4 regions of the Allobosea sp. FW305-C-101 genome follow, and region 4 is predicted to be linked to each of the others. Evidence: riboswitches for the same ligand, from Rfam matches in the RefSeq annotation. Region 4 holds a riboswitch; each other region holds the start of a gene.
What was found. Region 4 has a riboswitch for cobalamin ahead of AC3WMA_RS06925 (ribonucleoside-diphosphate reductase subunit alpha). Riboswitches for the same ligand answer to the same signal wherever they lie in the genome.

Region 1 (2,191 bases), on a different contig from region 4:
TTTCACACCCGCCGCGAAATGGTGCTTCACCAGCGTCATCTCGGTGACGAGGTCGGCCGCCTCGATCAATTCCGGCTTGGCATTGCGGCCGGTGACGACGACGTGCAGGTCCGGACGGCGGGCATGTAGAACCTCGACCACCTCGGCGAGCGGCAGATAGTCGTAGCGCAGGGCGATGTTGAGCTCGTCCAGCACCAGCAGGCGAATCTCCGGATCGGCCATCAGCTCCCTAGCTTTGGCAAAGGCGCGCTCGGCAGCGGCGATGTCGCGGGCCTTGTCCTGCGTCTCCCAGGTGAAGCCCTCGCCCATGCTGTGCCACGAGACCTGATCGCCGAAGGCTTCGAGCGCCTTGCGCTCGCCGGTCGACCAGGCGCCCTTGATGAACTGCACCACGCCGATGCGCCAGCCATGGCCGAGCGCCCGAAGGATCAGGCCGAAGGCCGCCGTCGACTTGCCCTTGCCGGGGCCGGTATTGACGATCAGAAGCCCTTTCTCGACCGTCTTGGAGGCGACCTCGGCATCCTGCACCGCCTTGCGCTTCTCCATCTTCGCCTTGTGGCGGGCGGCGTCATCAGTATCCGTCATCATTTCACTCGCATCGGCAATCCGGCGACCATGAAGACCACGCTGGCCGCACGCGCCGCAAGCGCCTGATGGAGGCGCCCGGCCTCGTCGCGGAAGCGGCGGGCCAGCGCATTCTCCGGCACGATGCCGAGACCGACCTCGTTGCCGACCAGTACGAGCGGGGCGGAGACACGCTCGCAGGCGGCGATCAGGCCCTCGCGTGCCGCCGCCGTGTCGTGCTCTGCGAGGATCAGATTGGTGAGCCAGAGCGTCAGACAATCGACCAGGATCGGCCGGCCCGCCGGCTGGGCAGCGATCGCGCCGGCCAGATCGAGCGGGGCATCCACCGTCTGCCAGCCGGCTGGCCGGCGCGCGCGGTGCTCGGCGATGCGCTCGCGCATCTCGTCGTCATAGGCCTGGGCGGTAGCGATATAGGTCCAGGGTGCCGGCAGGACCTCGATCAGCGCTTCGGCATGACGGCTCTTGCCGGAGCGGGCTCCGCCGAGGACGAGGGTGAGATGGGGCAACTCCATTCAAAAAATCCTCTGCCGTCATGCTCGGGCTTGACCCGAGCATCTCCATCCGAACGAGGCACCGGAGCCCCTTCCTGCAAGAGATTCCTGGGTCAAGCCCGAGAATGACGCCCTTGCGACGCGCATTGCATTGCACAGCAACACGGCGATGGCTAATGATGATCCCCGACGGTGCCTCCGCGAGGAGGTGAAAAGGGAACGCGGTGCGAGACCGCGGCTGCCCCCGCAACTGTAAGCGGATGTCCTTCGCCATCGGCCACTGGAGCGCGAGTTCCGGGAAGGCGGCACAGGGCGCCAAATCCGCGAGCCAGGAGACCTGCCGTCGACCCGCAGAGATCCAACCGGCTGCCGGCGGGGCGGCCACGGAGAACGCTTATGAACACCGCCTCGGTTTCCACCCCCACGCTCAGCGTTTCGGAACGCGTCAAGGCGGTTGCCGCCGCGCTCGTGATCGGCGTCGCGCTGATCTACACGACCGGTTTCGCCGCCTCGTCGAACGTGCACAACGCCGCGCACGACACCCGTCACGGCCTCGCCTTTCCCTGCCACTGAGGGAAAGTCATCATGGTCACGCGTGTTCTCACGGTCAGCATCCTGGCCGGGCTTCTGGCCGGCTTGATCGTCGCCGCCCTCCAGCATGTCACCACCACCCCGCTCATCCTCAAGGCCGAGACCTATGAGGCGGCGCTCGCGCTGAAAGCGCCGACGCTGGCCGCCTTCGACGGGGAAGCAAAAATCATCCTCGCGCATGGCCCGGCCGGCGATGCGCCCGGCCACGACCACGCCGAATGGAAGCCGCAGGACGGCCTCCAGCGCACGCTCTTCACCAGCGCAGTGACGATCGCGACCGCGATCGGCTTCGCGGCGCTGCTGCTGGCGGGCATGATCGCGGCCGGCGACAGGATCGACCAGCGCAGCGCACTCGTTTGGGGTGCCTGCGGATTCCTCGCGCTCGGGCTTGCGCCTGCCATGGGGCTCGCGCCGGAACTGCCGGGCGCCGCCTCCGCCGCATTGGAGCAGCGCCAGCTCTGGTGGCTCTGGACCGCGGTCGCCACCGCGGCCGGGCTCTTTGTGTTCCTGCGCTTCGAGCAGCC
Region 2 (2,191 bases), on a different contig from region 4:
CCCGCTCGATCTGCGCGGCATCGATGACCTGGACCGTTCCGGGAATGCTGCTGCGCGGCTCGGGGCGGCCCGTCGCTGTGACGACGAGCTCGTCGAGCTTGATTTCGGTCTGGGCGAAGGCGGGCACGGCCCCGATCGCCATCAGGCAGGTCGCGGCAAGCAGGCAGGCTTTGCGGGAATTCAGGCGGATCATGACAGGTTCCAGACGAGGATGGCCGAGCGGCGATGGCAGGAGAGGCGAAAGCCGCCCGGCACGGGCACGGCCTGCTTGTGGAGATGGTCGAAAAGCTGCGGCCGGCGCGGATCGTTGGGCGGCCAGCCCAGCCGATCGGCCTGGAAGGCGGCGAAGGCCGGCAGGTCCGGCAGCACCAGTGAGAAGGTCCAGTCGACCGCGTCCACGCGATCGGGCAGGTCGGTGCCGAGCTGCGGCAGCACCAGATCGATGCCCGGCGTCTCGTCTTCGTGATGCCATTCGCGCGGCAGGCATGCGGAGAGGATCAGCCCCTTGGGTGCCTTCTGCGCGGCGACGATCCAAACGATCTGCCGGGTCGCCCACTGCCGGCAGCGCGCCAGGAAGCTGGGGGCATCCGTGAAATAGCCCGGCATGGTGGCGGCCAGGACCGTATCGGCGGCTTCGCAATCGACCGCGACGTCGTCCCAGCCGTGCGGGATAATGGCCGGCGGCTGCGGCAGGGCGGCGAGCCGGGCCTGCATCGTCGGAGACGGTTCGATGGCCGTCCAGCGCGCGCCGGGCCGGCGCAGCGCCGCGCCCAGCTGCCCTCCCCCGGCGCCGATGTCGATCAGATCGTCGATCCCGGGCGCGAGCTGGCGGATGAGCGGCGCGACACGCGCGACATAATCGGAAGAGTCGATAGCACTGGCGTAAAGCGCAAGCGGATCCAGGGGCGCCGCAGAGGACGCAGGCAGAGAAGCGGAGGCAGAGTTCATACCTGCCTCTTATCGCAATGTTATAACATTGCAATTACTCATGCCTGACACAGGCGCTCCGGGCCTGGTCCACGCCCGACCGCTCGCGTGGCCGCCTCTCGGCCCCGTCAATTCTATCATGGTCGTCCAGCCCCTCGCTGTCGCGGCCGGGGCAAAGGGAGGAAGCGCGGCAGACCGGCGGCAGGCGCCCGGTGCACTGCGATTCCGCCGGACACCCCGCCCGCGCGACATCATCACTGCGTCGGGGCAGGTCTCCTGGCTTGCGGGTCGTTGCTTTCAGGCTGTCTTCCCGGCGCGGACGCCAGTGACTTCAAGTAGCCGAAAACTCACCGCTCACAGTTGCGGGGGCAGCTCCGGGTTCCGTGCAAGCGCACGTCACCGGATTCCCTCTTAGCTTCGGATCGCTCCGAAGACCTCGACACGGATTAACGTAGATGGCGAGATTGTGGCGTCAAGCTACCGATGGCGCGGCAGGCGCGAAGGCTGTGGACGGCAGCGACGAGGACCGTCATCGCACAACGCGCTACCTGAAACCCCTCGTCAGCTTACGTCGTTCGCAGCGAGCACCTTGGGCTCGATCGCGATGATCTCGCAATCCGCCTCGGTGCCATCCTGCCAGGACTGGACGAGGAAACGCGCATCGGAGCCGATGGCTATGATCGGATGATGCCAGAGCCCGCGGCGATAGATCACGCCCTGCGAAGCGGAGAACGAGAAGGCGGCCAGCGTTGAGAGATCGGGCCGGCCATCCGCGCCGTCCCGGGCGACGATGACGATATGGCCGGCGCCATCGAGCGGGACGATCCATTGGATCGAATTGACATGCCGCTCCAGCATGGCGATCGCGAGGCCCCGCTGCTGCTGCTTGGCCGAGAAGATCGACGTCACAAGTCTGGTGCCGGCCCGGACCTCGGCAGCCGGATGAGCATGGATATCGTGCCGGCGCGCGGTGCCGTTATTCGCGGTGCGGCCACTTTCCCCGGCTTCCACGATCCAGCCGAAAGGCTCGAAAGCGGCCTGCGTGACCGGCTGGATGCGAAGCGGGGTAAGGGGCTGAAGCTCGGTCCTGCCGTCATCCTGCATGTTGCGTTCTTTCTTCTCGCTTATCGCACCAGCGCTGCGGCGAAGACCGACGCGATCGCGTCCAGCCTGCGCGCGTAATCCGCGGCACTGGGTGGCGTGCCGAGCTTCGCTCCCGCGGCGGCAAAGAGCAGGCTGGCGGTCCAGTCGTCCGCGCTGGCCG
Region 3 (2,191 bases), 900 kb from region 4:
CATCGAGCTTGCTGGCGACCGGGTCGGTCTTCAGGAATTCCAGCTTCTTCTCGATATCGTCGGCCGGAAAGCGGCGGCGATCCATCTTGACGGTGACGATCACCGCCGGGTTGGCAGCGGCGATGCTCTCCCAGCCGACCAGAGGCCATTCCTCGTTGGTCGAGATGATGTTGCGGGCGCCGAGCTTCGACAGGATATAGGCGGGCACGCCGTTCTTGCCGGCCATGAAGCCGTCGCCCTTGATGTCCTTGCTGGAGAACCAGACGACGACCGGCACGTCCTGCGCCTTGAGCTTGGCGACCTGCTCGACCGCCTTCTCCTCGCGGGCCTTGAGTTCGGCGACGAGCGTCTCGGCCCGGTCGGCTACGTCGAAGATCGCGCCGAATTCGCGGATGTTGCGATAGACCAGCTCCATCGTGAACATCTGGGTGCGCACCCCGTCGCCGGCACCGGAATTGTCCTTGCCGACGCAATCGGTCGGCGAGACGTAAGCCGGCACCTTCACCTTGGCGAACTGGTCGCGCTTGCCGACGATGCCGTTGGGCCCGACATGCCATTCGAACATCGCCGTGACGAGATCGGGCTCCTGCGCCAGCACCGCCTCAAAGCTCGGATCGTTGTCGGCGAGACGCTTCACCTTGGCGTTGACCGCCTCATAGGGCTTGGCCACAGGCGAGAACCAGACCGCCGTGCCGACGACGCGGTCGCCGAGGCCCAGCGCATAAAGAATTTCCGTCTGGGTCTGGCCGATCGCGACGACGCGCTTGGGCGCGGCGTTGAAGGTGATCGTCTCGCGGCAATTCTCCAGCGTCAGCGGATATTTGGTGGGCGCCGCATTGGCCGTGCCGGTGGCGAGAGCGCCCAATAGAGCAACGGCCGAGAGGCTAAACAGGTTAAACGGGCGCGCAACCGGCATCGAGGCCATCCGAAATGTAACAATGTTGCATTTCTGATAGAGTGCGCGGCAGGCGGCCGTCAAGCCGCCCTGAACGGCCTGCGTGGTGGTCTTCGTGAACATGGACTTCATCGCTCCCCGAGATGACAGCCGGGGCAGCTTGGGCATGTGGGACGGGAAGGCGGCACAAGGCCGCCATCGACACACAGCTCCGGAACACCCCGTCCGAAAGACGTCTTCGACGACCGGGGCAGGTCTCCTGGCTCGCGGGTCGATGCCGCTTCCGCCCGGCCTTCCCGGCGCATCAGGCGCCAGTGGACGATGGACGGAAAGCTCGCCGCTTACAGTTGCGGGGGCAGCCTCGGCTTTGGCGCGGGTCGCGCCTCACCGAATTCCCTCTTAGCTCCGGGAGCAACCCGGAGAACCTCGATCGGCGCACACCCTATAAGGGCGTGGCGCTGCGTCAAGCAGACATCGCGTCAGAGACTCGGCGTACTGTAGAGCCGCTTGCCGCCGACCGAGATCTCGACCTCCTGCAGATAGCTGCGCAGCGCCGTGGTCGCGACATCGATGCCGAGGCCGGGTACATCAGGCGCCGCGACCTGCCCGTTCGCGTTGCGCTCCAGATGATTGGCGGAGATCGCGGTCGCGAGCGGCTTCGGCATCGCCGGATATTCGCAGATTTCGTGCTCGGCCAAGCCCGCATAGGGCTGGAGCGAGGCGGAGAGCGCCAGATGCGAGGTGAAGGTGTGGTTGACGAAGGTCACACCCTTGGCGACCGCATAATCCGCCACCGCCTTGGACGGGCCGATGCCGCCGATCCGGCCGCAATCGATCTGGACATAGCCGATGCCGCCATAGTCGATGAGCTGCCGCGCCATCGACTCGTTATGGGCGCCCTCCCCGCCGGCCAAACGGACCTTGGGGCTGCGCTGGGCAAGAGCGCCATAGGCTTCGAGCGCGCTGGCGTGGAAGGGCTCCTCGAACCAGAGCACGTTGGCCTTTTCCATCGCCGGCAAGCGGGCGGCGGCGCGCGCGACATCCTCGATGAAGATCTGTCCGGTATCGACGAGCAGGATGCCGTCCTGCCCCAAACCCTCGCGGGCAGCGACGAAATGCTCGGCATCGGCCTCGACGCTGCCACGACCGATCGGCCCCCAGCCGAACTTCGCGGCGCGGAAGCTGCGGCTGCGGGCATCGCGAGCGCGTTCGAGGGTTTCCTGCGCCGTGTCGCCAAAGAGGACCGAGGCATAGGGCGTCTTGGGATGGCTCTTGGCGTAGCCGAGCAGGCGCCAG
Region 4 (2,191 bases):
CGGATGGCGAGGCCCATCGCGACGCGCATGAAGAAGGCCTGCGGCAGCTCGAAGCGGTTGCCCCGGACATGCAGGAAATAGCGGTCGTAAAGCGTCTGGAAGCCGAGATAGTCGAACTGGAGATCGCGCTCGGGCTTCAGCGCCGCCGCGATGCGGGCAATGTCGAAGCGGCCGAGCTCGGGGTCGATCAATTCATTGGCGATACCGGTCTTGAGATAGGCGGTGAAGTAGTCGCCGTAGCCGGCGGCCATCTCTTCCTGCGTCGCCTGTTCGGCATGGCCATGGACGAAGCTCAGCGCCTCGCGCCGCAGCTTGTCGAGCAGGAGGCGGGCCGAGACCTTGGCGTAGTTCGGCTCGCTCTCGATCAGCGTCCGCGCAGCGAGGATCGGCGCCAGTGCCAATTCGTCGAGCGAAATGCCGTCATAGAGGTTGCGGCGGGTCTCCATCAGGATCGGCTCGGCCGCGACGCCGTCGAGCCCGGCACAAGCCTCGCGCACGACCTTGTCGAGGCGGGCGGCGTCGAGCGGAACGAGCGTGCCGTCAGTGAGCTTCATCTGCAGCGACGGCGCGACAGCGACCGGCGCGGACCCGGCCTGCGCCCTCGCCCGCTCCTGCGCCCGCTCTGCCCGATAGAGAACATAGGCACGGGCAACCTTGTGGTGTGCGCCGCGCATCAGCGCGAGCTCGACCTGATCCTGCACGTCCTCGATATGGAAGGTGCGGCCGGTCGCGGCGCGGCGCGTCAGGCCGGAGACGACCTGTTCGGTCAGGTCGGCGACGACATCATGGATGCGACGGGACGCGGCGGCGCTCGCGCCCTCGACCGCCAGGAAAGCCTTGGTCAGGGCGACCGCGATCTTCGAGGGGTCGAAGGGCGTTACCGCGCCATTGCGGCGGATGAGCTGGTAGCCGGGCTCCGCCGCTGCGGCGCGCGGCGATGCAGCAGGTTCGGCACCCAGCGGGGCCAGTGAAGGCCGTTCGGCTTCGAGAGAAAGAGACATCGGCATCAACCCCAAGATGTTGGGGGCAAAGGCCGAGCGGTCGCGTCGAGAAGGCGCGCGACGATACGATGCCGCGACCTGCCAAGCGCACCACCGGGACACCCCGCCCGAGGACGTAAACAAGGGTCGCGGCAGGTCTCCTGGCTCGCGGGTCACCGCTCTCGTCCGTCTTCCCAAGGCCTTGCAGCCTCAGTGACAACGCTGGACTAAGAACTTACCGCTGACAGTTGCGGGGGCAGCGCCGGTCTCTCACCGGCTTCCCTCTTAGCTCTCGATCTTGCGATTCGAGAGACCATCGACAACTACATCTAGCGTCACTCTCCGCTCCGATGTCAATCGGTCGTATGCTCTTCCTCGATCGCATGCGGAAAGCGAGGACATCTCGGCGGCAGCTCCCCGAGCGCTGCTCGTCACATGAAGACATAAATATGTCTTTATATCTCTTGTTGACGGCCCGGAAATGATGGCCCATGATGCGGCGTCGAGGTTCTTCGGTGCGGCTTGCCGCATCGGAGCTAAGAGGGAAGCCGGTGAGAGACCGGCGCTGCCCCCGCAACTGTCAGCGGCGAGCTTTCTGCCCACCCATGTCACTGAGGCCGCAAGGCCTTGGGAAGACGGGCAAGAGCGACGACCCGCGAGCCAGGAGACCTGCCCCGACAACATGAACGTCCTCGGGCGGGGTGTCCCGGTGGTGCGCTTGGCGGCGCCGCCCGGATTCTTGCGTCCGGACGGTCCTCGTCCCGCGTCCGCTTTGGCCTTTGCCCCCAACTAGTCGGGGTTAAGCCTATGTCTCAATCAGTACCTGTCGCTGCACTCGGCACGCCGCGCATCGGTCCGCGCCGCGAACTCAAGACCGCGCTCGAAAGCTTCTGGGCCGGAAAATCCGACGAAAGATCGCTCGTCGAGGCCGCTGAGGGCCTGCGCGCGGCCAACTGGGCGCGCCAGAAGGCGCAAGGGATCAGCGTGATCCCGTCGAACGACTTCTCCTTCTACGACCAGGTGCTCGACACCAGTGTCATGGTCGGCGCGATCCCGGACATCTATGGCTGGAAGGGCGGGCCGGTGCCGCTTGGCACCTATTTCGCCATGGCTCGCGGCTCGCAGGGCGAAGCCGAGCCGCATACATCCTGCGGCCATGCCCATCACGACCACGATCATGCCCATGGCGTCCCGGCGCAGGAAATGACCAA

Region 1: linked by a shared signal. The riboswitch ahead of AC3WMA_RS22260 (CbtB domain-containing protein) and the one ahead of AC3WMA_RS06925 (ribonucleoside-diphosphate reductase subunit alpha) in region 4 are both predicted to bind cobalamin.
Region 2: linked by a shared signal. The riboswitch ahead of AC3WMA_RS12620 (methyltransferase domain-containing protein) and the one ahead of AC3WMA_RS06925 (ribonucleoside-diphosphate reductase subunit alpha) in region 4 are both predicted to bind cobalamin.
Region 3: linked by a shared signal. The riboswitch ahead of AC3WMA_RS02625 (ABC transporter substrate-binding protein) and the one ahead of AC3WMA_RS06925 (ribonucleoside-diphosphate reductase subunit alpha) in region 4 are both predicted to bind cobalamin.

Annotation. Positions count from the first base shown of each region.
Region 1 is NZ_JBYSYT010000006.1:68,594-70,784, reverse strand. It holds gene cobO (cob(I)yrinic acid a,c-diamide adenosyltransferase) at 1-585, opposite strand, end outside; gene cobU (bifunctional adenosylcobinamide kinase/adenosylcobinamide-phosphate guanylyltransferase) at 585-1,097, opposite strand; cobalamin riboswitch at 1,250-1,435, shown strand; gene AC3WMA_RS22260 (CbtB domain-containing protein) at 1,473-1,649, shown strand; gene AC3WMA_RS22255 (CbtA family protein) at 1,662-2,191, shown strand, end outside.
Region 2 is NZ_JBYSYT010000002.1:1,041,891-1,044,081, forward strand. It holds gene AC3WMA_RS12615 (TonB-dependent receptor) at 1-193, opposite strand, end outside; gene AC3WMA_RS12620 (methyltransferase domain-containing protein) at 190-948, opposite strand; cobalamin riboswitch at 1,177-1,381, opposite strand; gene AC3WMA_RS12625 (ureidoglycolate lyase) at 1,489-2,031, opposite strand; gene AC3WMA_RS12630 (TetR/AcrR family transcriptional regulator) at 2,052-2,191, opposite strand, start outside.
Region 3 is NZ_JBYSYT010000001.1:556,994-559,184, forward strand. It holds gene AC3WMA_RS02625 (ABC transporter substrate-binding protein) at 1-916, opposite strand, end outside; cobalamin riboswitch at 1,128-1,339, opposite strand; gene AC3WMA_RS02630 (mandelate racemase/muconate lactonizing enzyme family protein) at 1,375-2,191, opposite strand, start outside.
Region 4 is NZ_JBYSYT010000001.1:1,454,522-1,456,712, forward strand. It holds gene AC3WMA_RS06925 (ribonucleoside-diphosphate reductase subunit alpha) at 1-1,001, opposite strand, end outside; cobalamin riboswitch at 1,115-1,314, opposite strand; cobalamin riboswitch at 1,469-1,671, shown strand; gene metE (5-methyltetrahydropteroyltriglutamate--homocysteine S-methyltransferase) at 1,788-2,191, shown strand, end outside.